DNA from 4 places in the Streptomyces sp. NPDC051173 genome. Region 1 is predicted to be linked to each of the others. Evidence: riboswitches for the same ligand, from Rfam matches in the RefSeq annotation. Region 1 holds a riboswitch; each other region holds the start of a gene.
The links. A riboswitch is a leader RNA that binds a small molecule or an ion and turns the genes downstream of it on or off. The one in region 1 is predicted to bind cobalamin.
Positions count from the first base shown of each region.

Region 1 (5,953 bases):
GCGCGATCTACGCCGCTTCCCGCCGCAAGCCGGTCACCCACGACAGCGTCAACGAGGTCCAGGCGGAAGCGGCCGAGCCGGCCGGTGTGGTCACCGCCGCGCTCCAGGCCGTCGCCCCGCCGCCGGCCGGTCCCGTGACCGCCGCCCCGGTGGTCGCCGTCTCCCCCGAACCCGGGCGCACCCCCGCCGCCGCGGCGAGCTAAGGAATCCACACCATGCAGATCGACTGGGCAGCTCTTGGGCAGGTCTTCGGCGTCAGCCTCGTCGTGACCGTCGGATTGGTCGGCGTCTTCACACTGGGGATCGTCGGCACGTCGCGCTCCGCGGGCAGCGCGGCTCCGGGGGTCCTGGCGCGGTCCGGAGCGTACGCGTGCTTTGCGCTGTGCGCGGCGGCTGTGGGGTACGGGATCTTTTTGATCGTGGGGTAGGTGGGGGCCGGGGCTCAGCCCCGGATCCCTGACCCGCGGGTGGGTTGCCGCCTGCGGCGGGGCTTGTTCCCCAGCCCCGCCCTTCCCCGAACTGGGGCACGCGCCCCAGACCCCCGGCTGCGGGCCGGTCGGCGCCTGCGGCGGGCTTTGTTCCCCTACCCCGCCCCTTCCCGAAACTGGGGCGCTGCCCCAGACCCCGAACCTCGGGTCCGTTGCCTCCCCCCAGCTACCGCTGGGAGGTGCCCCCAACGGGCTGAATTTCGCGCACCCGGCGGAAAGAAAAGAACAGCGCGCCCGGCGGAAGAGGGAGGCGTGCCCGGTTGGAAGAACGGCGCACCGGCCGAAAAGAATGGCGCGCCCCGAGGGTCTACGCCCCCGCCGGCCTTCAACTTGCTCTCCGGCGGAGGGGGTGGGGCCGGAGGGTGAGGTTCTGGAACGCGGTGCGTCGTCACAGCACTCAATACGCCTCACGGCGCCACGCACCGCGTTCCAGGTCCTCAGCCCGGAGGCCACACCCCCGGTCCAGCCACAAACCCAGCCCGGCCGGCGATTGAGGCCACGCCCGAAGGACGAACCCGCCGGCAAAGCCCAGCTCACCCGCCCAACGGGAAAGTTGACGCCCGTTCACACCCCATGGTGGACTTCCGAGGCCAAACGGCGACAGCAGAGGAAGCCGGTGTGAGTCCGGCGCGGTCCCGCCACTGTCACCGGGGAGCGTTCCCCCAAGCACTACCGCCACGGCCGCGAGGCCGGAAGGCAGGGGGCGGCGTCGATCCGGGAGCCAGGAGACTCTGGTCGCCGGTCACGTCGAGCCAGGGCGCGGACCCTGAGTGAGGACACATCGCCATGCCCGGCCGCCGACCACCCCTTTCCCCTGGATCCAGGTACCACACGACGGCGGTCTGATCCGATGCGCGCCGATCACCTCGGTTTCGCGTGCGGTGCCGCGCTCGGCTTCCTCGGCGACCTCGCTCTCGGCGACCCCCGCCGCGGCCATCCCGTGGCCGCTTTCGGGCGTGCCGCGCAGGCCGTGGAGCAGCGGCTGTGGCGGGATCACCGCGGTCACGGCGCCCTGCACACGCTGCTGTGCGCGGGCGGCACCGTGGCCGCCGCCGGTGCGCTGGCCCGTGCCGTACGCCCCTCCCCCGCCGCCACGGTCGCCCTGACCGCCGCCACCACCTGGGCCGTGCTGGGCGGCACTTCGCTGGGCCGTGAGGCCCGCGCCGTCGGAGGCGCGCTCGCCGCGGGTGACCTGGAGGTCGCCCGGGAGCGGCTGCCCCATCTGTGCGGGCGCGACCCGGAGGCGCTGGACGGTCCGCAGATGGCCCGCGCCGTCGTGGAGTCCGTCGCCGAGAACACCTCCGACGCCGTCGTGGGCGCCCTCGTCTGGGGTGCGCTGGGCGGTGTCCCGGGGCTGGCCGGTTTCCGCGCCGTCAACACCCTGGATGCGATGGTGGGCCACAAGTCGCCCCGTTACCGGCGCTTCGGCTGGGCCGCGGCCCGGCTCGACGACGTCGTCGGCTGGCCCGGCGCCCGGCTCACCGCCACCCTCGCCGTGCTCGCCGGCCCCGACCCGCGGGGCGCCTGGCGGGTGGCCCGGCGCGACGCGTCCCGGCACCCGAGCCCCAACGCGGGCCCGGTGGAAGCCGCGTTCGCCGGGGCGCTCGGCGTACGCCTCGGCGGCACCCTCGCCTACAAGGGCCGCGTCGAGCACCGCCCGGTCCTGGGCGCGGAGAACCGCCCGGTGGAGACCGCCGACATCGAGCGCGCCGTGCGGCTCTCCCGGCGGGTGTCGCTGCTGGCGCTGGGCGTCGCGATCGGGGTGCGGGCCGCCGTCTCCCGGGGCCGTGCGGCGGGCAGTCTTTCCCCAGATCGCCTTACGAGGAGGAGCCGGTGACAGCGGACAAGGGCGGGTCCTCGGGCCCGCTGGGCGGGGGCCTGCTCGTGGCCGGGACGACCTCGGACGCGGGCAAGAGCGTGGTGACCGCCGGGATCTGCCGGTGGCTGGTCCGCAAGGGCGTCAAGGTCGCGCCGTTCAAGGCGCAGAACATGTCGCTCAACTCCTTCGTGACCCGCGAGGGCGCGGAGATAGGCCGCGCCCAGGCCATGCAGGCCGCTGCGGCCCGGGTCGAGCCGTCGGCCCTGATGAACCCCGTGCTGCTCAAGCCCGGCGGCGACCGCAGCAGTCAGGTGGTGCTGATGGGCAAGCCGGTGGGTGAGCTCAGCGCGCGCGGCTACCACTCCGGCCGCCAGGAGCAGCTGTTCGGCACGGTGACCGACTGCCTGGCCGAGCTGCGGCGCACCCATGACGCGGTGATCTGCGAGGGCGCGGGCAGCCCCGCCGAGATCAATCTGCGGCGCACGGACATCGTCAACATGGGCATAGCCCGTGCGGCGCGGCTGCCGGTCGTCGTGGTCGGTGACATCGACCGGGGCGGGGTGTTCGCGTCGTTCTTCGGTACGACGGCGCTGCTGTCCCGCGAGGACCAGGCGCACATAGCGGGCTATCTGGTCAACAAGTTCCGGGGGGACGTGACGCTGCTGGAGCCCGGCCTGGAGATGCTGCGCGGCCTGACCGGGCGGCCCACGGTCGGCGTGCTGCCGTTCGCCCACGGCCTCGGCATCGACGAGGAGGACGGCCTGCGGGTGTCGATGCGCGGCGCGGTGCGGGAGTCGGTGGTCGCCCCGCCGCACGGCGCCGACGTGCTGCGGGTCGCGGTGTGCGCGGTGCCGCTGATGTCGAACTTCACCGACGTCGACGCGCTCGCCGCCGAACCGGGCGTGGTCGTACGGTTCGTGGACCGCCCGGAGGAGCTCCTCGACGCGGACCTGGTCGTCGTGCCGGGCACCCGCGGCACCGTGCGGGCGCTCGCCTGGCTGCGCGAGCGCGGGCTGGCGGACGCGATCGCGCGGCGCGCGGCGGAGGGCCGGCCGGTGCTGGGCATCTGCGGCGGCTTCCAGCTGCTGGGCGAGCGCATCGAGGACGAGGTCGAGTCGAGGGCGGGCACGGTCGAGGGCCTGGGCCTGCTGCCGGTACGGGTGCGGTTCGCGGTGGAGAAGACGCTGGCCCGGCCGGCCGGCGAGGCACTCGGCGAGCGGGTGGAGGGCTACGAGATCCACCACGGTGTCGCCGAAGTGCTCGGCGGCGATGAGCCGTTCCTGGACGGCTGCCGGTCGGGGTCCGTATGGGGCACGCACTGGCACGGCTCGCTGGAGAGCGACGGCTTCCGGCGGGCGTTCCTGCGGAGAGTCGCCGAGGCGGCGGGCCGGTCGTTCGTACCGGCTCCGGACACGTCGTTCGCGGCGCTGCGCGAGGAGCAGCTGGACCGGCTCGGCGATCTCATAGAACAGCACGCGGACACGGACGCGCTGCTGCGGCTGATCGAGGACGGGGTTCCGGCGGGACTGCCGTTCATACCGCCGGGGGCGCCGCCTTCGCCCGCGCGGAGAGAACAGGGCCCGGACCGTCGCGGTCCTGGCATCACCCCCGCTCGCGCGGGGAACGGCGACACGCTGCCGGAGCCGGCGACCGCCGGCACGCCCAGTGGGATCGATTCCCTCGAAGGGGGTAACACCTGATGGCCTCGGCCACCTATCCGTTCACCGCGATCGTCGGCATGGACGACATGCGGCTGGGCCTGTTGCTCAACGCCCTCTCACCGGCCATCGGCGGAGTGCTCGTACGGGGCGAGAAGGGCACCGCCAAGACGACGACGGTCAGGGCACTCTCCGCGCTGCTGCCCGAGGTCGCGACCATCACCGGCTGCCGGTTCTCGTGCGACCCGGCGGCCCCGGACCCCGCCTGCCCGGACGGTCCGCACGAGGACGGCGCCCCGCACGCCCCGCGCCCCGCGCGCATGGCCGAGCTGCCGGTGGGCGCCTCGGAGGACCGGCTCGTCGGCGCGCTCGACATCGAGCGCGCGCTGGGCGAGGGCGTCAAGGCCTTCGAACCGGGCCTGCTGGCGGCCGCGCACCGGGGCGTTCTCTACGTCGACGAGGTCAACCTCCTGGGGGACCACCTCGTGGACTCGCTCCTCGACGCGGCCGCGACCGGCTCCTCGTCCGTCGAGCGCGAAGGCGTCTCCGTCCGCCACGCCAGCCGCTTCCTCCTCGTCGGCACCATGAACCCCGAGGAGGGCGAGCTGCGCCCGCAGCTCCTCGACCGCTTCGGGCTGACCGTCGAGGTCGCCGCGTCCCGCGAGCCCGACGAGCGGGTCGAGGTCGTACGCCGCCGGCTCGCCCACGACGAGGACCCGGCCGCCTTCACCGCCAAGTGGGCCGCCGAGGAGGACGCGCTGCGCGAGCGCATCGCCGCCGCGCGCGCCCTGCTGCCGGCGGTACGGCTCGGCGACGGCGCGCTGCGCCGGATCGCCGCCGTGTGCGCCGGTTTCGAGGTGGACGGCATGCGTGCCGACATCGTCACCGCGCGCACCGCGACCGCGCTCGCCTCATGGGCGGGCCGTACGGACGTCGTCACCGAGGACGTACGGCAGGCGGCCCTGCTGGCTCTCCCCCACCGACGACGGCGCAACCCCTTCGACGCTCCCGGTCTGGACGAGGACAAACTCGACGAGATCCTGCGGCAGTTCGAGGACGACGAGCCGGAGCCCGAGCCCGACCCGGAGCCGGAGGGCCCGGACGGCGGTCCCGGCGACGACGGCCCCGGCGGTGGCGAGCCGCCGCGGGACGCGGACGGGCCCGGCACCCCGGACGTCCCCGAGCAGGGCGGGTCGCGGGAGAACGCCCCGGCGCGGCAGGAGGGTTCGGCCCCCGAGGCGCACGGCGAGCAGGGCGCGGCCGACGGGCGGGAGCGCCCGACGGAGGGCGGTGACGCCCCGGCGGTCGCCGCCGCGGACCCGTTCCGTGCGCGCAAGTTCGACGTTCCGGGCCTGGGTGAGGGCGCGGACGGGCGGCGTTCGCGGGCGCGTACCGCGCACGGCCGGACGACGGGGGCCCGGCGCCCGCGGGGCGCGCTGGGGAAGCTGCACCTGGCGGCGACCGTACGGGCGGCGGCGCCGCACCAGCGGGCGCGCGGGCGCGGCGGGCCGGGCCTGGTCGTGCGCCGTGACGACCTGCGGGAGGCGGTGCGCGAGGGGCGCGAGGGGAATCTCGTGCTGTTCGTCGTGGACGCGTCCGGTTCGATGGCGGCGCGCAAGCGGATGGGCGCGGTCAAGGGCGCGGTGCTGTCGCTGCTGCTCGACGCGTACCAGCGCCGGGACAAGATCGGGATGATCACCTTCCGGGGCGCGGGCGCGGACGTGGCGCTGCCGCCGACGTCGTCGGTGGACGTGGGCGCGGCCCGGCTGGAGAGGTTGCCGACCGGTGGCCGTACGCCGCTGGCGGCGGGGCTGCTCCAGGCGCACGAGGTGCTGCGGGTGGAGCGGCTGCGTGACCCGTCGCGGCGGCCGCTGCTGGTCGTCGTGACCGACGGGCGGGCGACGGGCGGCCCGGAGCCGCTGGCCCGGGCGGCGCGTGCCGCACGGCTGCTGGCGGGCGAGGGCACGGCGTCGGTGGTCGTGGACTGC
Region 1 is NZ_JBFBBD010000097.1:4,946-10,898, reverse strand. It holds gene AB0435_RS30990 (inorganic phosphate transporter) at 1-203, shown strand, start outside; gene AB0435_RS30985 (hypothetical protein) at 216-428, shown strand; cobalamin riboswitch at 1,094-1,220, shown strand; gene AB0435_RS30980 (cobalamin biosynthesis protein) at 1,339-2,325, shown strand; gene AB0435_RS30975 (cobyric acid synthase) at 2,355-4,007, shown strand; gene AB0435_RS30970 (putative cobaltochelatase) at 4,007-5,953, shown strand, end outside.

Region 2 (5,953 bases), on a different contig from region 1:
CGGCCGGCAGGTCGAGGCCCTCGACGAAGCCGAGGTCGGCCTCACCGGCGCGCAGCCGCTCGGCGACGGCGGCGGAGTTCCCGGCGAGCAGCGAGACGGCCGTGCCGGGCAGCTGCCGGTGCAGGGCGATGAGCCAGCCCGGCAGCAGGTACTCGGCGATGGTCATGCTCGCGGCGACCCGCAGCCGCGAGTCCCGGCGCCCGCGCAGCGCCCGCGTCCCCGCGTCGAACGCCTCGGCGGCCTCGACGACCCGCCCGGCCCAGTCGGTGACGAGCGCTCCCGCGTCGGTGAGCCGCGAGCCGCGCGGCGACCGTTCGACCAGGGCCACGCCGAGCTGTCGCTCCATGCTGCGGATCCGGCTGCTGGCGGCCGGCTGCGTGATGCCCAGTTCCTTCGCCGCCCGGCCCAGGCTGCCCAGCCGGGCCACGGCGAGAAGGAGCTCCAGCGCCCCGAGATCGGGCACCCGGTGCGAGAGAGGGCTGCTCGTATCGCTCGTGAACCCGCCGCTCGTAAACCCGTCGCTCATAAACCCAGCTTATGCCCTCATAGACCGATGGCCTCTGGTTGCACGGAGTGCAATGGGTGATCGTGGAGGCATGACCACGCTCGTCCATCCCAGCCCCACCCCTCTCACGCGTCACGACCCGCGGCCGGGTGTCCGCCACCTCGGCCCGAACTGGTACGCCGCCGTGATGGGCACCGCCATCGTCGCGGGCGCCGGCAGCGCCCTCCCGCTGCGGGCGCCCGGGCTGCGCGGCGCGTACGAGGTGGTGTGGGCGCTGGCCGCCCTCGGGCTGCTCACCCTGCTGACCGCCCGCGCCGCGCACTGGCTGCGCCACCCCGACCAGGCCCGGCGCCACCTCGCCGACCCGATGGTCGCGCCGTTCTACGGCTGCCTGGCCATGGCCCTGCTGTCCGTCGGCAGCGTCACGCTCGCCGTGGGCTCGGACCTCATCGGCAAGGACGCGGCCGTCGCCGTCGACGCCGTCCTCTGGCCGGCGGGCACGGTGATCGGCCTCGCGGCGGCCGCGGGCATCCCGTACCTGATGGTCACCCGGCACAGGATCGCGGTGGACGGCGCCTCGCCCGCCTGGCTGCTCCCGATCGTCGCGCCGATGGTGTCCGCCGCGACGGGCCCGGCGCTGGTGCCGCACCTGCCGCACGGCCAGTGGCAGGAGGCCATGCTGCTCGGCTGCTACGCCCTGTTCGGCATGAGCCTGCTGGCCACGCTGCTCATCCTGCCGATGGTCTTCGCCCGGCTGATCCACCACGGCGCGCTGCCCCTGGCGCTGACCCCCGCCCTCTTCCTCGTCCTCGGCCCGCTCGGGCAGTCGACCACCGCCGTCAACAACGTCGCCGACGCCGCGCAAGGCACCGCCGCCACCTCCTACGCCCAGGCCATGACCGCCTTCGGCGTGCTCTACGGCACCCCCGTGATGGGCTTCGCGCTGCTGTGGCTGGCACTGGCCACCGCCATGGTGGTCCGGGCCTTCCGGCGCGGCATGGGCTTCGCGATGACCTGGTGGGCCTTCACCTTCCCCATCGGCACCTGCGTCACCGGCGCCGCCGCGCTCGCCCGCCACACCGGTCTGCACGCCTTCAACGGCCTGGCCTACGGGCTGTACGCGCTGCTCGTCGCGGCCTGGCTGGTCACCGCCGTGTGCACCCTGCGCGGCCTGGTCAGCGGAAAGCTGCTCGCAGCGCCTCGCCCAGCACCCTCGGCGCCCGTGTCAACGACGGCCCGTACCACGTGAGATGACGCCCGCTGACGAGCGCGCACGGCAGCCCGGGGAACGCCTCCGGGCCGTCGTCGGCGGTGAAGCGGTACGGCTCGTCCGGCAGGACCGCCAGCTCGGCGCCGCATGAAGTCAACTCACCGAGGGGCACGCGGGGATAGCGCTCCGCGTGCCCCGCGTACACATGGGCGACACCGAGCCGGGCGAGGACGTCCCCCGCGAAGGTGTCCCGGCCCAGCACCATCCACGGCCGCCGCCACACCGGCACCACCGCCCGTACGGCCGGGCCCGCGGGCCGGACCTCCCGCCACGCGTCCTCGGCCTCCGCCAGCCACCCGGGCCGCTCCAGCCCGCACCCCTCCACCAGCACCCGCTCCAGCTCCCCGAACGCCTGCTCGAGGGTGCGCACTTCGGTGACCAGCACCCGCAGGCCCGCCGCACGCAGCGCGACCAGGTCGGGGGCGCGGTTCTCCTCCTCGTTGGCGAGGACGAGGTCGGGCGCGAGGGCGGCGATCCGGGCCACGTCGGGGTTCTTGGTGCCACCGATCCGCACGACGTCGAGCCCGGCGGGGTGGTCGCACCAGTCGGTGGCACCGACGAGCAGGCCGGGCGCGGTGACGGCCACGGCCTCGGTGAGCGAGGGGACGAGGGACACCACGCGCCGTACGGCAGTACGAATGGCCATGATCACAGAGTACGCCCGGGCGGCAACTCCTATGACTATGCTGGCCGGTGCAGCTGGTTCGCCCCGTCCGCCAGTCGGGAGCGTCGCAAGAGGGAATCCGGTGCGAATCCGGAACTGCCCCGCAGCGGTGAGTGGGAACGAAAGCGGTCATACGCACTGGACGCCGTCCGGGAAGCGACCGCCAGTAGGTGACCGGCCCTTCGACGAGGGACCGGGGCGTGCCCGCGAGTCCGAAGACCTGCCACTGCCCGTATGCCCGCACGGGGTACGGACCGCACGAACTCCGGAGGAGAGTTCCGTGAAGCAGACGCATGTCGCACGTGTGAATCCCACGCTGCACGGCTACCCGAGGCAAGGCCCGGGCCGTGAGCTGAAGAAAGCCATCGAGGGCTATTGGGCCGGCCGCCTGGACGCGGATCAACTCCTGGGGACCGCGGCCGCGCTGCGCGCGGCGGCCCGCGAGGAGCTGCGCGAGGCGGGCATCACCGAGGTGCCCACGGGTGACTTCTCGTTCTACGACCATGTGCTGGACACCGCCTGGGCGGTCGGCGCGGTGCCCGAGCGGCACCGGGCGGCGGCCACGACCGAGCTGGACGTCTATTTCGCCATGGCCCGCGGCACGGCGGACACGCCACCGCTGGAGATGACGAAATGGTTCGACACCAACTACCACTACCTCGTCCCCGAATTGGGGCCCGACGCGGAATTCACGCCGGACTCCCGCAAGCAGGTCGGCGAATTCCGTGAGGCGCGCGAGGCGGGCTTCACGGCCCGGCCCGTACTGCTGGGCCCCGTCAGCTTCCTGCTGCTGGCCAAGCCCGCGCCCGGGGCCGGTGCGGACTTCGAGCCGCTGACCCTCCTGGACCGGCTGCTGCCCGTCTACGCCTCGCTGCTCGCCGACCTGCGGGCGGCCGGAGCGGAGTGGGTGCAGCTGGACGAGCCCGCGCTCGTGCAGGACCGGCCCCGCTCCGTACTGAACGCCACCGCCCGCGCCTACCGCGAGCTCGGCGCGGCCACGGACCGCCCCCAACTGCTGGTGGCCTCCTGCTTCGACCGGCTCGGCGACGCCCTGCCCGTGCTCGCCCAGGCCCCGGTCGAGGGCCTCGCGATGGACTTCACCGGCCCCGCGGCCGCCGACCTCGACGCCCTCGCCGCGCTCGGCGGCCTCCCCGGCAAGCGGCTGATCGCGGGCGTCGTCGACGGCCGCAACGTCTGGGCCGCCGACCTGGAGCGGGCCCTCTCCACCCTGGCCACCCTGCTCGGCCTGGTGGACCGGCTCGACGTCGCGCCGTCCTGCTCCCTGCTGCACGTGCCGCTCGACGTCGCCGCCGAACGCGACCTCGACCCGCAGATCGCCCGCTGGCTGTCCTTCGCCCGCCAGAAGACGGCCGAAGTCGCCACCCTCGCGCGGGCGCTGAGCGAGGGCCGCGAGGCGGTGGCGCCCCAGCTCGCCGCCAACCGCGCCGCCCTCATGGCCCGAGCGGGCTCCGCCCTGACCCGCGACGCGGCCGTACGGGACCGCTGCGCGGCCGTCACCGCCGAGGACACCCGCCGCCCCCAGCCGTACGCGGAACGGGCCGCCGCCCAGCGCGCCCGCCTGGACCTCCCGCCGCTGCCCACGACCACCATCGGCTCCTTCCCGCAGACCGCGGAACTCCGCCGCGCGCGGGCCGACCTGCGCGCCGGGAAGCTGACCACCGAGGAGTACCGGGAGCGGATCGCCACCGAGATCCGCGAGGTGATCGCCTTCCAGGAGAAGGCCGGACTCGACGTGCTGGTGCACGGCGAGCCCGAACGCAACGACATGGTCCAGCACTTCGCCGAGCGGCTGAACGGCTACCTCGCCACCCGGCACGGCTGGGTGCAGTCCTACGGCACGCGCTACGTCCGGCCGCCGATCCTCGCCGGCGACGTCTCGCGCCCCGCGCCCATGACCGTCGAATGGACCCGCTACGCCCAGTCGGTGACCCGGCGCCCCGTGAAGGGCATGCTCACCGGCCCCGTCACCATGCTGTCCTGGTCCTTCGTCCGCGACGACCAGCCGCTCGCCGAGACCGCCCGCCAGGTGGCCCTCGCGCTGCGCGACGAGGTCGCCGACCTGGAGGCGGCGGGCACCGCCGTGATCCAGGTGGACGAGCCCGCCCTGCGCGAACTCCTGCCTCTGCGGGCCGCCGCCCGGCCCGGCTATCTCGACTGGGCCACCGAGGCGTTCCGCCTCGCGACGAGCGGCGTCCGCGCCGACACCCAGATCCACACGCACATGTGCTACGCCGAGTTCGGCGAGATCCTCGCCGGGATCGAGGCCCTGGACGCGGACGTCATCAGCCTCGAAGCGGCGCGCTCACGGATGGCCGTCGCGGACGAACTCGCGGCCGCGGGCTATCCGCGCGAGGCGGGCCCGGGGGTGTACGACATCCACTCGCCGCGCGTCCCCTCCGTCGAGGAGGTCTCCGCGCTCCTGCGACACGCGCTGCGGGCCGTACCGGCGGAACGGCTGTGGGTGAACCCCGACTGCGGCCTCAAGACCCGCGCACCCGAGGAATCGGGACCGGCCCTGGAGAACCTGGTCACCGCGGCCCGACAGATCCGTGCGACCCTGCCGCCGCACTCGGGCTGAGGAGCCACCGTGGAAGCACCACCCATCGCCAAGGCCCCGGCCGACTCGTCCGTCACCCTCGCCCACATCATGAGCGAGCACGACACCAATCTGTACGGCACGGTGCACGGCGGCGCCGTCATGCGCCTGGTCGACGACGCCGCGGCCGCCGCGGCGGGCCGCCACGCGGGCTGCCCCGCCGTCACCGTCTCCGTGGACGGCATGTCCTTCCTCGCCCCGGTACGCGCCGGGGACCTGCTCTCCGTACGGGCACGCGTGGAGTGGGCGGGCCGCACGTCCATGGCCGTGGGCGTGGACGTCACGGCCGAACGCTGGAACTCCTCCGGCCCCACGGCCCAAGTGGCCACCGCCCGGCTGACGTTCGTGGCGATCGACGCGGACGGCGCGCCGCGGGTGGTTCCGGGGCTCTGCCCGGAATCGCCGGAGGAGCGGCGGCGGTACGAGGAGGTGGCGGCGGCGCGGCTCCGCGTGTAGGTATGCCGGTGTGTGACTCCCCGCCGCTCTTGAGGGAGAGCGGCGGGGTCCGGCGGGGCGCGCTGTGCGCCGGGCGCTCTCGGTGGAGCTAAGGGGCGGTCTCCAACTGCTGGACTGCCGTCACGTACCAGCTTCCCGAGTCCTGCGATTTCTTCCTGGCCAGCTCCTTGTTCTTGGCGTCGAGCTGGTTGTACTGGGCGCCACGCCAGCCACTGGTGAGGTCGGCCAGCGGGATGGGGCCGAAGAGCTTGCTCACGCCGGAGGCGTCGTAGACCTGCGTGAGGTGGAGTTCCTCGTCCTGCGGAACCTGCCCCTGGATGTTCCTGTTACAGGCGCTCTCGACGAACTCCGCGTCCTGCACGCGCTGGTAGACGCAGTACGCGCCGTACTGCTGATCCAGGACGCGGTACCACGCGTCCCCGACACACTTCATCTGCTGGC
Region 2 is NZ_JBFBBD010000042.1:6,657-12,609, forward strand. It holds gene AB0435_RS21610 (LysR family transcriptional regulator) at 1-526, opposite strand, end outside; gene AB0435_RS21615 (TDT family transporter) at 597-1,754, shown strand; gene AB0435_RS21620 (helical backbone metal receptor) at 1,681-2,421, opposite strand; cobalamin riboswitch at 2,459-2,682, shown strand; gene metE (5-methyltetrahydropteroyltriglutamate--homocysteine S-methyltransferase) at 2,720-5,038, shown strand; gene AB0435_RS21630 (acyl-CoA thioesterase) at 5,108-5,512, shown strand; gene AB0435_RS21635 (hypothetical protein) at 5,601-5,953, opposite strand, start outside.
Region 2: it holds a riboswitch for cobalamin, as region 1 does, so the genes downstream of both, metE (5-methyltetrahydropteroyltriglutamate--homocysteine S-methyltransferase) here and AB0435_RS30980 (cobalamin biosynthesis protein) in region 1, are expected to answer to the same signal.

Region 3 (5,953 bases), on a different contig from region 1:
GTTGTACTGCCCCATCTCGGCGACCAGTTCCTTGGTCGGCAGTACGCCGGCCTCGGACTCCTCGGTCGCCTTGACGATCATCATGAAGCGTGCCATCGCGCGTCTCCTGTCCAGGTGGGGGGCGGGACGCCGGGCGGGGGTTTCCGCCCGGCCGTTCCCGGCCCTTTCACCTATACGTCGAACGGCAGACGCGCGGATCGACACGCCACACGAAGATTTTTTTCTAGAACTCGTCGTCGAAGGAGACCGAGCCCTCGACCGCCACCTGGTACGCGGAAGCGCGGCGCTCGAAGAAGTTGGTCAGCTCCTGGACGTTCTGCAGCTCCATGAAGGAGAACGGGTTCTCGGAGCCGTAGACCGGGGCGAAGCCGAGGCGCTGGAGGCGCTGGTCGGCGACGCACTGGAGGTACTCGCGCATGGACTCGGTGTTCATGCCCGGCAGGCCCTCGCCGCACAGGTCGCGGCCGAACTGCAGCTCCGCCTCGACGGCCTCCTTCAGCATGTCGGTGACCTGCTGCTGGAGCTCGTCGTCGAAGAGCTCGGGCTCCTCCTGGCGGACCGTGTCCACGACCTCGAACGCGAAGTTCATGTGCATGGTCTCGTCACGGAACACCCAGTTGGTGCCGGTGGCCAGGCCGTGCAGCAGACCGCGCGAGCGGAACCAGTAGACGTACGCGAAGGCGCCGTAGAAGAACAGCCCCTCGATGCACGCCGCGAAGCAGATCAGGTTGAGCAGGAAGCGACGGCGGTCGGCCTTCGTCTCCAGCCGCTCCAGCTTCTCGACCTCGTTGATCCACTTGAAGCAGAACTGGGCCTTCTCGCGGATGGAGGGGATCTCCTCCACCGCGTCGAAGGCGGCGGCGCGGTCGTCCGGGTCGGGGAGGTAGGTGTCCAGCAGCGTCAGATAGAACTGGACGTGCACGGCCTCCTCGAAGAGCTGCCGCGAGAGGTACAGCCGCGCCTCGGGGGAGTTGATGTGCTTGTACAGCGTCAGCACGAGGTTGTTCGACACGATCGAGTCGCCGGTCGCGAAGAACGCGACGAGGCGGCCGATCATGTGCTGCTCGCCCGGGGACAGCTTCGCCAGGTCGGCGACGTCGGAGTGGAGGTCGACCTCCTCGACGGTCCAGGTGTTCTTGATCGCGTCGCGGTAGCGGTCGTAGAAGTCCGGGTACCGCATCGGGCGCAGGGTCAGCTCGAAGCCCGGGTCGAGCAGGTTCTTCTGTTCAGCGGTCGACATTACTGGCAGGCCTCGCAGGACTCGGGGTTCTCAAGGGAGCAGGCGACGGCGTCGGCGTCGGGCACGGCCTGCTGCACGGGAATGGTGGCGGCGGCGGAGGCCGAGCGGGCGATCCGGGTGGCCGGGCGCGAGCGCAGGTAGTACGTCGTCTTGATGCCCTGCTTCCAGGCGTACGCGTACATCGAGCTGAGCTTGCCGATGGTGGGCGACGCCATGAAGAGGTTCAGCGACTGGCTCTGGTCCAGGTACGGCGTACGGGCCGCGGCCATGTCGATCAGGAAGCGCTGCGGGATCTCCCAGGCGGTGCGGTAGAGGTCGCGCACCTCCTGCGGGATCCAGTTCATGTCCTGGATCGAGCCGTTGGCGTCCGTCATGGCGTCACGGGTGGTGCGGTCCCACACGCCGAGCTTCTTCAGGTCCTCCACCAGGTAGGTGTTGACCTGGAGGAACTCACCGCTGAGCGTTTCGCGCTTGAAGAGGTTGGAGACCTGCGGCTCGATGCACTCGTACACGCCCGCGATGGACGCGATGGTGGCCGTCGGGGCGATCGCCAGCAGCAGCGAGTTGCGCATGCCGACCTGGGCGATGCGGGCGCGCAGCGCCGCCCAGCGGTCGGCCCAGCGCTGCTCGGCGTTCGGGTAGTGGTCCGGGTGCAGCACGCCGCGGGCGGTGCGGGTCGCGGACCAGGCCGGGTGCGGGCCGTGCCGCTCGGCGAGGTCGGCGGACGCCTCGTACGCCGCGAGCATGATCCGCTCGGAGATCCGGGTGGACAGCTCCTTCGCCTCGGGGGAGTCGAAGGGCAGACGGAGCCGGAAGAAGACGTCCTGGAGGCCCATCAGGCCCAGGCCCACCGGGCGCCAGCGGCTGTTGGAGTTGCCGGCCTGCTCGGTCGGGTAGAAGTTGATGTCCACGACGCGGTCGAGGAACGTCACGGCCGTACGGACCGTACGGTCGAGCTTCTCCCAGTCCATCTCGCCGTCGGTGCCCAGGTGCTGCGCCAGGTTGACCGAGCCGAGGTTGCAGACGGCCGTCTCGCCGTCGTCGGTGACCTCGAGGATCTCGGTGCACAGGTTCGAGGAGTGGACGACCTTGCCGGGCTCGGCCGTCTGGTTCGCGGTGCGGTTGGACGCGTCCTTGAAGGTCATCCAGCCGTTGCCGGTCTGCGCGAGGGTGCGCATCATCCGGGAGTACAGCACGCGCGCCGGGATCTGCTTGACGGCCTTGCCCTCGGCCTCGTACCTGCGGTACGCGGCGTCGAACTCGTCGCCGTAGAGGTCGACCAGATCGGGCGTGTCGGCCGGGGAGAACAGCGACCAGTCGGCGTCCGCCTCGACGCGGCGCATGAACTCGTCCGGGATCCAGTGCGCGGTGTTGAGGTTGTGCGTGCGGCGGGCCTCCTCACCGGTGTTGTCGCGGAGCTCCAGGAACTCCTCGATGTCCGCGTGCCACGTCTCCAGATAGACGCAGGCCGCGCCCTTGCGCCGGCCGCCCTGGTTGACCGCCGCCACGGAGGCGTCGAGCGTGCGCAGGAACGGCACGATGCCGTTGGAGTGGCCGTTGGTGCCCCGGATCAGCGAGCCGCGCGAGCGGATGCGGCTGTAGGACAGGCCGATGCCGCCGGCGTGCTTCGACAGGCGCGCCACCTGGTGGTAGCGGTCGTAGATCGAGTCCAGCTCGTCCAGCGGCGAGTCCAGCAGGTAGCAGGACGACATCTGCGGGTGGCGGGTGCCGGAGTTGAAGAGCGTGGGGGAGGAGGGCAGGTACGACAGGGTGCTCGTCAGCGCGTAGAGCTCGGCGACGTCCTCCAGGGCCCGCACCGAGTGGTCCTCGGCCAGGCCGCAGGCCACGCGCAGCAGGAAGTGCTGCGGCGTCTCGATGACCTGCCGGGTGATCGGGTGGCGCAGCAGGTAGCGGCTGTGCAGGGTGCGCAGGCCGAAGTAGCCGAAGCGGTCGTCGGCGCCGTCGGCGAGCGCCTTCCCGACGAGCTCGTCGAGGCGCGCGGCGTGCGTCGTGACGAAGGCGGCGGTGTCGTCGGCGATCAGGCCCTCGCGGTGGCCGGTCGCGACGGACGCGGAGAAGGAGACGGCGCCCTGCCCGGCGGCCTCCTCGGCGATGGCGAGGGTGAGCAGGCGGGCCGCGAGCTTGGAGTACTCGGGCTCCTCGGCGATCAGGCCGGCGGCGGCCTCGGTGGCCAGGGACCGCAGTTCGGCCTCGTCCGAGCCCGGGTGGCGGCCCCGCAGCGCGGCGGCGGCGACCTTTCCGGGGTCGGTGGCGGGCAGATCGGCGGTGAGGTCGGTCAGGGTGCGCAGCAGCGCGGTCCCGGGGCCGCCGGTCGCTTCCGCGGACGTTGAGACCGGATCGGCGGGCGCGATGGTCACTGAGGCTCTCCCTCGCTCGGCAAGGGGCCGGGCGGGTGGCGCGCGACGGGCGCGTACGGGCATGCCTGAAGCACCAGGGCATGCTCGTAGCGTCCATCGGCCCAACCCGCGAGGCCCGGACGAATACAAAACGCCCGGTGCGAGCCGGTGCGGCTCAGCGGTGGGCGTGCTGTCGGCAGGTACTCGGACTCCTGCATGCGTCATTACGGCATACATGCACCGTTGCGGGACAGTTCCGGATTTCCACCGGATTCCCCTGCGACGACAGCGAGGACGAGCATACATCTAGTGCTGGCCGTCGCACGCACCACCACATCTTGTGTCGTGCGGTAATCGAGCGGGTCGGAATGTGCTAACAGGGCCTGCCCGTACGGGGCATGACGGAGGGCCGTCACGCGCCTCCGGGGAGGCGCGACGGCCCTCGGCGACCGGCGGGGTGGACGGCCGGCCGGAAGTCGTTCTGGGACCCCTCCAGGGGCTCGCGATTGGGTATCTCGGGAGCGCCCGGGGGGTCGGGGCGAAGGTCCTGCCGAACTCGGCCCGTCCGGCGTTTGAGGACACCGCGCGGAGCGTGGTTCGGGGGTCCGGGGTCTCCCCGGTTTCGGGAAGGGGCGGGGTTGGGGAAGAAGCCCGCCGCAGGCGTCAGTGACCTCCGGGGGCCCCCGCCGTCGCCGGCGGCAGTTCCTCCGCCACGCCCGGATCACCCGCATCCGCCGTGTAGTCAGATGGTTTTGTCTCGTCCACCCCGTCCCGCACGCCCACCGCCTTGAACACGAACGTGAGCACGACGGCGACAAGCACATTCAGGACGAAAGCCGTAAGCCCGATGTACCCCTTCTCCCCGATGAAGGGAATCAGGTTGGTATTCCCGAAATGATCCTGAGTGGCACTCGGCGTGTCGTACGCCCGCCATGTCCCGTACGCCATCCCGACCGCCCACCCCGCCAGCAGACCCCACCGGTGGAACCAGCGGGTGAACAGCCCGCCGACGAGCGCCGGCACGGTCTGCAGGATCCAGATGCCGCCGAGCAGCTGGAAATTGATCGCGACCGTCTTGTCCATCGTCAGGACGAAGATCAGGGCGCCGACCTTCACCAGCAGCGAGGCGAGCTTGGAGACCTTGGCCTCGCGCTCGGGTGAGGCATCGGGCCGGATGAAGTCCTTGTAGATGTTCCGCGTGAAGAGATTCGCCGCGGCGATGGACATGATCGCCGCCGGCACCAGCGCGCCGATCCCGATCGCCGCGAAGGCGACGCCCGTGAACCAGTCCGGGAACATGTCCTCGAAGAGCTGCGGAATGGCCAGCTGGCCGTTCTTCACCTTGACGCCCGCGGCGATCGCCATGAAGCCGAGCATGGCCAGCAGGCCCAGCATCAGCGAATAGAGCGGCAGGATCGTGGTGTTGCGGCGGATGACATTGCGGCTCTTGCTGGAGAGGACCGCGGTCACCGAATGCGGATAGAGGAAGAGCGCCATCGCCGAGCCGAGCGCGAGCGTCGCGTACGCCCATTGCGCGTCCGGACCGGTCACCAGGGAGCCGCGCGGTCTGCCCGTCGCGGGATCCTTCTGGGCGAAGGCGTCACCCGCCTTCGCGAAGATGTGCTCGAAACCCCCCAGCCTGATGGGGATGTAGATGATGGCCACGACGATCACGATGTAGACCAGCGCGTCCTTGACGAACGCGATCATCGCGGGCGCGCGCAGCCCGGCCGAATACGTATAGGCCGCGAGCACGCCGAACGCGATGAGCAGCGGCAGGTCCTTCATGAACCAGTTGGATCCACCGCCGACCCCGAGCACGTCCAGCACGGCCTGGATGCCGACGAGTTGGAGCGCGATGTACGGCATGGTCGCGAGCAGCCCGGTCAGCGCGAGGGCCAGCGAAAGCCCCTTCGACCCGAACCGGCCGCGCACGAAGTCCGAGGACGTCACATAACCGTGCTTGTGCGCCACCGACCACAGCCGGGGCAGGAAGGTGAACACCAGCGGATAACAGAGGATCGTGTAGGGCACCGCGAAGAATCCCGCCGCGCCGCCCGCGTAGATGGCCGCCGGTACGGCGACGAAGGTGTACGCGGTATAGAGGTCGCCGCCCAGCAGGAACCAGGTGATCCAGGTGCCGAACGATCGCCCGCCCAGCCCCCACTCGTCGAGGCTGTCCGCGTTCTCCGCGCGCCGCCACCGGGAGGCGACGAATCCCATCACCGTGACGACCAGGAAGAAGAAGATGAACACGGCGAGCGCCACGCCGTTCACGCCGTTCTTCACGCCCGCTCACCTCCCTTGCGGATCCGCTCGTGGCGGCGGACCATCGCGTACGCGATGACGGTGAGCG
Region 3 is NZ_JBFBBD010000004.1:26,947-32,899, reverse strand. It holds gene AB0435_RS03820 (YciI family protein) at 1-96, opposite strand, end outside; gene AB0435_RS03815 (ribonucleotide-diphosphate reductase subunit beta) at 224-1,240, opposite strand; gene AB0435_RS03810 (ribonucleoside-diphosphate reductase subunit alpha) at 1,240-3,618, opposite strand; cobalamin riboswitch at 3,775-3,933, opposite strand; gene mctP (monocarboxylate uptake permease MctP) at 4,261-5,886, opposite strand; gene AB0435_RS03800 (DUF3311 domain-containing protein) at 5,883-5,953, opposite strand, start outside.
Region 3: it holds a riboswitch for cobalamin, as region 1 does, so the genes downstream of both, AB0435_RS03810 (ribonucleoside-diphosphate reductase subunit alpha) here and AB0435_RS30980 (cobalamin biosynthesis protein) in region 1, are expected to answer to the same signal.

Region 4 (5,953 bases), on a different contig from region 1:
CACACGTAGTGGCCCTCGCCGTAGACGACCATGGAGCCGGCGAGGACCAGGCGGCGTACGCCCGCGGCGGCCATCTCCGCGAGGAGGACGGCCGTGCCGAGGTCGTTGCAGCCCACATAGGCGGGCGCGTCGGCGAAGTCCTTGCCGAGGCCGACCATCGCGGCCTGGTGGCAGACGGCGTCGATGCCGCGCAGGGCACCGGCCACGGCCACGCGGTCACGGAGGTCGGCGCCGGTCCACTCGACACCGGGGGGCCGGGGCGGTGCCTCGGGGTGGGCCGCGGGCAGCAGTGCGTCGAGGACGACGGGCCGGTGCCCGCGTGCGGTGAGTGCGGTGACGATGTGCGAGCCGATGAAGCCCGCGCCTCCGGTGACGAGTACGCGCATGGTCCCGACGTTAGGGGCGCGGGCGGCGGGGCGCCCGTCCTGGCGCCCCGCCGTCACCGGTCCGTAAGAACCGCGCCGGCCGTCAGGCCGCCTCGCTCGTGGCCGTGGCCGCGCGCGCCGCCCAGCGCTGCTCGACCTTGCCGAACCGCCAGTAGGCGAGCGCGGCCGCCCAGACGACCACGAAGAGGCCGACGATCACGAAGCCGACGTTGTCGAGGTCGAGGCCGGAGATCCAGCCGGTGACCGGGTCGTTCATGTCGAGCTTGTCGTGCAGCACGGTGACCAGCTCGATGGTGCCGATGAGGAAGGCGACGGCGATCGACAGGCCGGTGATGGTGAGGTTGTAGTAGACCTTGCGGACGGGGTTGGAGAACGCCCACTGGTAGGCGAAGTTCATGAACGTGCCGTCGAGGGTGTCGAAGAGGCTCATCCCGGCGGCGAACAGCAGCGGCAGGCACAGGATCGCGTACCACGGCAGCCCGGCGGCCGCGCCGCTGCCCGCCATCACCATGAGGGTGACCTCGGTGGCGGTGTCGAAGCCGAGGCCGAAGAGGAAGCCCAGCGGGTACATCTGGCCGGGGCGGGTGATGGAGCGGGTGAAGCGGCCGAGGATGCGGTTCATGAAGCCGCGCGAGTCCAGGTGCTGCTCCAGCTCGGCCTCGTCGTAGCGGCCCTCGCGCATCGCGCGGAAGATGCGCAGGATGCCCGCGAGAGCGACGAGGTTGAGGGCGGCGATGAGGTAGAGGAAGCCGCCGGAGACCGAGGTGCCCACGACGCCGAGGGTCTGGTGGGTGGTGGAGTCCTCGTCCATCAGCTTCCCGGCGATCTGGGTGCCGCCCGCCACCAGGGCCGCCATGACGACGACCACGCTGGAGTGGCCGAGGGCGAACCAGAAGCCGACCGAGACCGGGCGCTTGCCGTCGGCCATCAGCTTGCGGGTGGTGTTGTCGATGGCGGCGATGTGGTCGGCGTCGAAGGCGTGCCGCATGCCGAGGGTGTAGGCGGTGACGCCGAGCCCGACGCCGTAGACCTTGGAGTCCACGGTGTAGTGGTCGGGGACGACGAGCAGATAGAGCACGCCGAAGGCGACGACGTGCAGGGCGGCTATGACGCCCAGGAGGCCGGCGGTGCGCACGGTGTCCTGGCGGCGCCAGCGGAAGGCGGGCAGGCCGCCGGTGGCGGGCCCGGCGGGGGTTCGGGTGGGCAGGGTCATCTTGCGGGTCACGCTCCAGCACCTCGTGGATCTTCTCGTGAGATGCCGTGGCCGGTCTCCTGGCTTACGGGTTCGCTCGCGCCCGCCCCTGCCTTCCCGGCAGCCGGCTGCGGCCAGTGGCTCCACGCGCCCGTGGGTGCGCGCGGAACGGGACGGTAACTCCCCGATCACAGTGGCGAGGGCCGCTCCGGAGTGGGACCACGAGGGTCCGTCACCGGTCTTCCCGAGCACCACGGCCGGGCCACTTTAACGCCCTGACCGGCGGGAGTGGCAAAGAAGTGGCAGTTGCCATAGGGAAGCAGGAAGCAACCTTGACCTCTCGCGACTCCGCCCGCCGTTCCTTGGCGCCGATGCTGGACGTGCCCCGCGGGCCGGTGCTACCAGTGCAGTTGACGGGTCACCCCGTCCGGCAGAGAGAGGGCACACCCATGGCGGACACCGGACAGGAACCGGAGCAACGGGTCGGATTCGTACGCCGGATCGGGCTGTTCCAGGCCACCACCATCAACATGAGCCAGATGTGCGGTATCGGGCCCTTCGTCACCATCCCCCTGATGGTGACGGCGTTCGGCGGCCCGCAGGCGGTGATCGGATTCGTCGCGGGCGCGCTGCTGGCGCTCGCCGACGGGCTGATCTGGGCGGAGCTGGGCGCCTCGCTGCCGGGGGCGGGCGGCAGTTACGTGTATCTGCGGCAGGCGTTCCAGTACCGCAGCGGGAAGCTGATGCCGTTCCTGTTCGTGTGGACGGCCATGCTGTTCATCCCGCTGGGCATGTCGACGGGGATCATCGGCTTCGTGCAGTACCTCGGCTATCTGTGGCCGGGCATGGGGCAGACCGCCGGGGACCTCGTGGGGCTCGCGGTCATCGTGCTCATCGTCGCGGCGCTGTGGCGGCGGGTCGAGAACATCGCACGGCTCACCGTGGTGCTGTGGGCGGTGATGATCGCCTCGGTCGTCCTCGTCATCGTCGCGGCGTTCACCCACTTCAGCCCCGACCGCGCCTTCACCTACCCCGCCCACGCCTTCGAGCTGACGACCAATCACTTCTGGATCGGCTTCGCGGCGGGCCTGACCATCGGCATCTACGACTACCTCGGCTACAACACCGCCGCCTACATGGGCGCCGAGATCAAGAACCCCGGACGGACGCTGCCGCGCGCGATCGTCTACTCCATCCTCGGCATCATGGCGATCTATCTGCTGCTCCAGATCGGCACGCTGGGGGTCGTCGACTGGAAGCAGATGCTCGACGAGAACTCCACGGCGCACTCCTCCGTGGCCTCCGCGGTCCTGGAGGCGGCCTGGGGCAAGGGCGCGGCCCGGACGATCACGGTGCTGATCCTCGTCACGGCCGTCGCCTCCGTCCTCACCGGGCTCCTCGGCGGCTCCCGCGTGCCCTACGACGCCGCGCGGGACAAGGTCTTCTTCCGCTCCTTCGGCAGCCTGCACCCGCGCCACCACTTCCCGGTGCTGGGCCTGGCGTCGATGGGGGTCATCACTTGCGTCGGCTTCCTGATCGGCCGTCATACGGACCTGACCACGCTGATCCAGCTGCTGACGACCGTGATGGTGATCGTCCAGGCACTGGCCCAGGTGGCGGCGGTGTCGGTGCTGCGCCGCCGGCAGCCGGGGCTGCGCCGCCCGTACCGCATGTGGCTCTATCCGCTGCCGAGCCTGGTGGCGCTCGTGGGCTGGCTGGTGATCTACGGCTACGCGGACAAGAACTCCCCCGGCCGGCACCCCATCGAATGGTCGCTCGCCTGGGTCGCCGCGGGCTGCGTGGCGTTCGTGCTCTGGGCGCGCTACGAGAAGGTGTGGCCGTTCGGGCCGCGCGAGATCTCGGAGGAGTACCTGCACGCCCCCGACCCCGACGCGGGCGCCGATCCCGACGGCTCCACGGGCCCGGGAGCGGGCCCCGACCCTGACGCCGGGCCGGGCGCGGGCCCGGGCGCCGACACCGATCCCAGGGCTCCCGAACCGGTCTGACGCCGCCTCACGCACGAGGGGCCGAGCGGCCCGGCCACCGGTGACCGGGCCGCTCGGTGATAGAAATTGCATCCATGCCCGTGACCCCCTCACCCTCCGCGCCCCCGGCCTCCTCACCGCACGCCCCGGCCGCGGCACCGCGCAGACTGCTCTGGCACCGCCTCATATTCGGGCTGTGGTTCCGGCCGGTCGAAGTGCTCGACGAGGCCCGGGACCGCAGCGTCTGGGGTGCGGCGACGTTCCTGTGCCTGCTCGCCGGGCTGCTGGGGACGCTGGGCAGGGGCGACTTCCGGGCGCAGTGGCAGGTCAGTCCCACGCTCGCCATGGAGGCGGTGGCCATCGCCGACGGCGTCCTGCTCCTCGCCAGCCTGCTGCTGGGCGCCGCCACGCACGCGATCGCCCGCCGGCTCGGCGGCAACGGCAAGTTCGGCCCGACGGTCACCCTGTTCGTGGTGATCTTCTGGGCGACGGACCTGCCACGGCTGGCCCTCGACGCCTGGCTGCCGGGCGGCTCCTATCCCGTACGGGCCGCGGCCTGGATCACCGCGGGCTTCGGATACGCCTTCTCCGCGCTGCTGATCCGGGGCCAGCACCACCTGCCGACGCACAAGGCGGTGGCGGCGGTGAGCATTCAGATGCTGGCGGCGGTCGCGCTGCTGAAGTTCCCGGCCGGCGGCTGAGGTCCGGACCGGCGACGGCCGTCGCGCACGGAGGAGATCCGTGGCGGAAGTCGACGGCCCGCCCGGTGCGACGGGGGATGCACACCGGGCGGGCTCACGCACAGTTCTACCTCATCAAGGATGGGTCATGCATCAAAAACCTGTTCGGCTTTTTCTATGACCACCGCACGGGGAGCGAAATCAAGCCACGCGCCCGCACCGAAGGCCGCCACTTGAGCTCCTCGCGCGGAACGTCGAGCTCCAGCGACGGGAACCGCTCCAACAGCGCTGCCAGCGCCGTTTCCGTCTCCATCCTGGCCAGCGGCGCTCCCAGGCAGTAGTGGATGCCGTGCCCCAGCGCCAGATGCCCGGAACGATCACGGTTCGGATCCAGCCGTTCCGGATCGACGAAGTGACGAGGATCACGATTCGCGGAGGCGACGGCGAGCAGCACGGTCTCGCCCGCGGGCACCGTGACCCCGCCGATCTCGATGTCCTCCAGCGGAAATCGCCTGATCGCCAGGGGTGCGGGTCCGTCCCACCGGTTGAACTCCTCGACCGCCGCGCCGAGTCCGGCCGGATCCGATCGCAAGGATTCCATCAAGGCCGGATGATCCAGCAGGGCGAGGACGGAGTTGGCGATGAGGTGAACGGTGTTCTCGTAGCCGGCGAAGAGAATGAGAAAGGCGAGCGAGGTGAGCTCGTCCTCGGAGAGCCGGTCTCCCCCGTCGCCGTCGTCCCGGACCGCGATCAGGTCCGAGAGCAGGTCGTCGCCGGGTTCGGCGCGCTTGCTCGCGATCAGTCCGACGAAGAAGCGCACCAGGCTCCCGACCGCCTCCTTCAGCAGGTGCGGCCGCTCGGGGTCGGGCGCGATCATCGCGTCGGTCCAGGCACGGAAGTCCAGCCGGTCCTCCTTGGGCACACCCAGCAGGTCGCAGATGACGATGATGGGCAGCGGTCCCGCGTAGGCGGCGAGGAGATCGGCGCGCCCGCCGGCCTCGACGGCGTCGAGGAGTTCGCCGGCGACCTGGCGCACCGGGGCGCGGAGCTTGTCGACGCGGCCGGGGGTGAACGCCTTCACCACCAGGCGGCGCACGCGGGTGTGGTCGGGCGGATCCATGTTCAGCAGGTTCGCGTCCAGCGCCGGAGGCAGCGAGAAGCCGCTGTAGTTGCCGGGCTTGGCGTTGCGCCTGTCCAGCGACAGCCGGGGGTCCGCGAGGCACTGGCGCACGTCGTCGTAGCGGGTCACCAGCCAGGCGGGCCGGCCGTCGGAGCCGGCGATCCGCTGGACGGGCCCGGCCTCACGCAGCTTGGCGTAGGTGCCGTACGGATCGGTGGTCATCGCGCTGACGTCGAAGGAGGCGGTGTTCTGCATGAAAGACGACTCTAGACGGACAGGTTCAGGGCCTGACCGGTGCGTTTCCCCAACGAGCCCGTCCGGCGTTTGAGGACAACGCGCGAAGCGTGTTGCGGGGTCCGGGCGAACCCGGGGGGCAAACCAGCCCGTTGGGGGCACCTCCCAGCGGTAGCTGGGGGAGTTTGAGGACACCGCCGCGAAGCGGTGGTGCGGGGTCCGGGCGAACCCGGGGATCAAACCAGCCCGTTGGGGGCACCTCCCAGCGGTAGCTGGGGGAGCTTGAGGACACAACCGCGAAGCGGTGGTGCGGAACACAACACCCCGCAGACTGGTTCCAGGGCGGCTTCCGGCCG
Region 4 is NZ_JBFBBD010000002.1:294,915-300,867, forward strand. It holds partial or broken gene AB0435_RS02815 (NAD-dependent epimerase/dehydratase family protein) at 1-386, opposite strand, end outside; gene AB0435_RS02820 (HoxN/HupN/NixA family nickel/cobalt transporter) at 469-1,599, opposite strand; cobalamin riboswitch at 1,631-1,849, opposite strand; gene AB0435_RS02825 (APC family permease) at 2,028-3,584, shown strand; gene AB0435_RS02830 (YIP1 family protein) at 3,659-4,264, shown strand; gene AB0435_RS02835 (cytochrome P450) at 4,419-5,618, opposite strand.
Region 4: it holds a riboswitch for cobalamin, as region 1 does, so the genes downstream of both, AB0435_RS02820 (HoxN/HupN/NixA family nickel/cobalt transporter) here and AB0435_RS30980 (cobalamin biosynthesis protein) in region 1, are expected to answer to the same signal.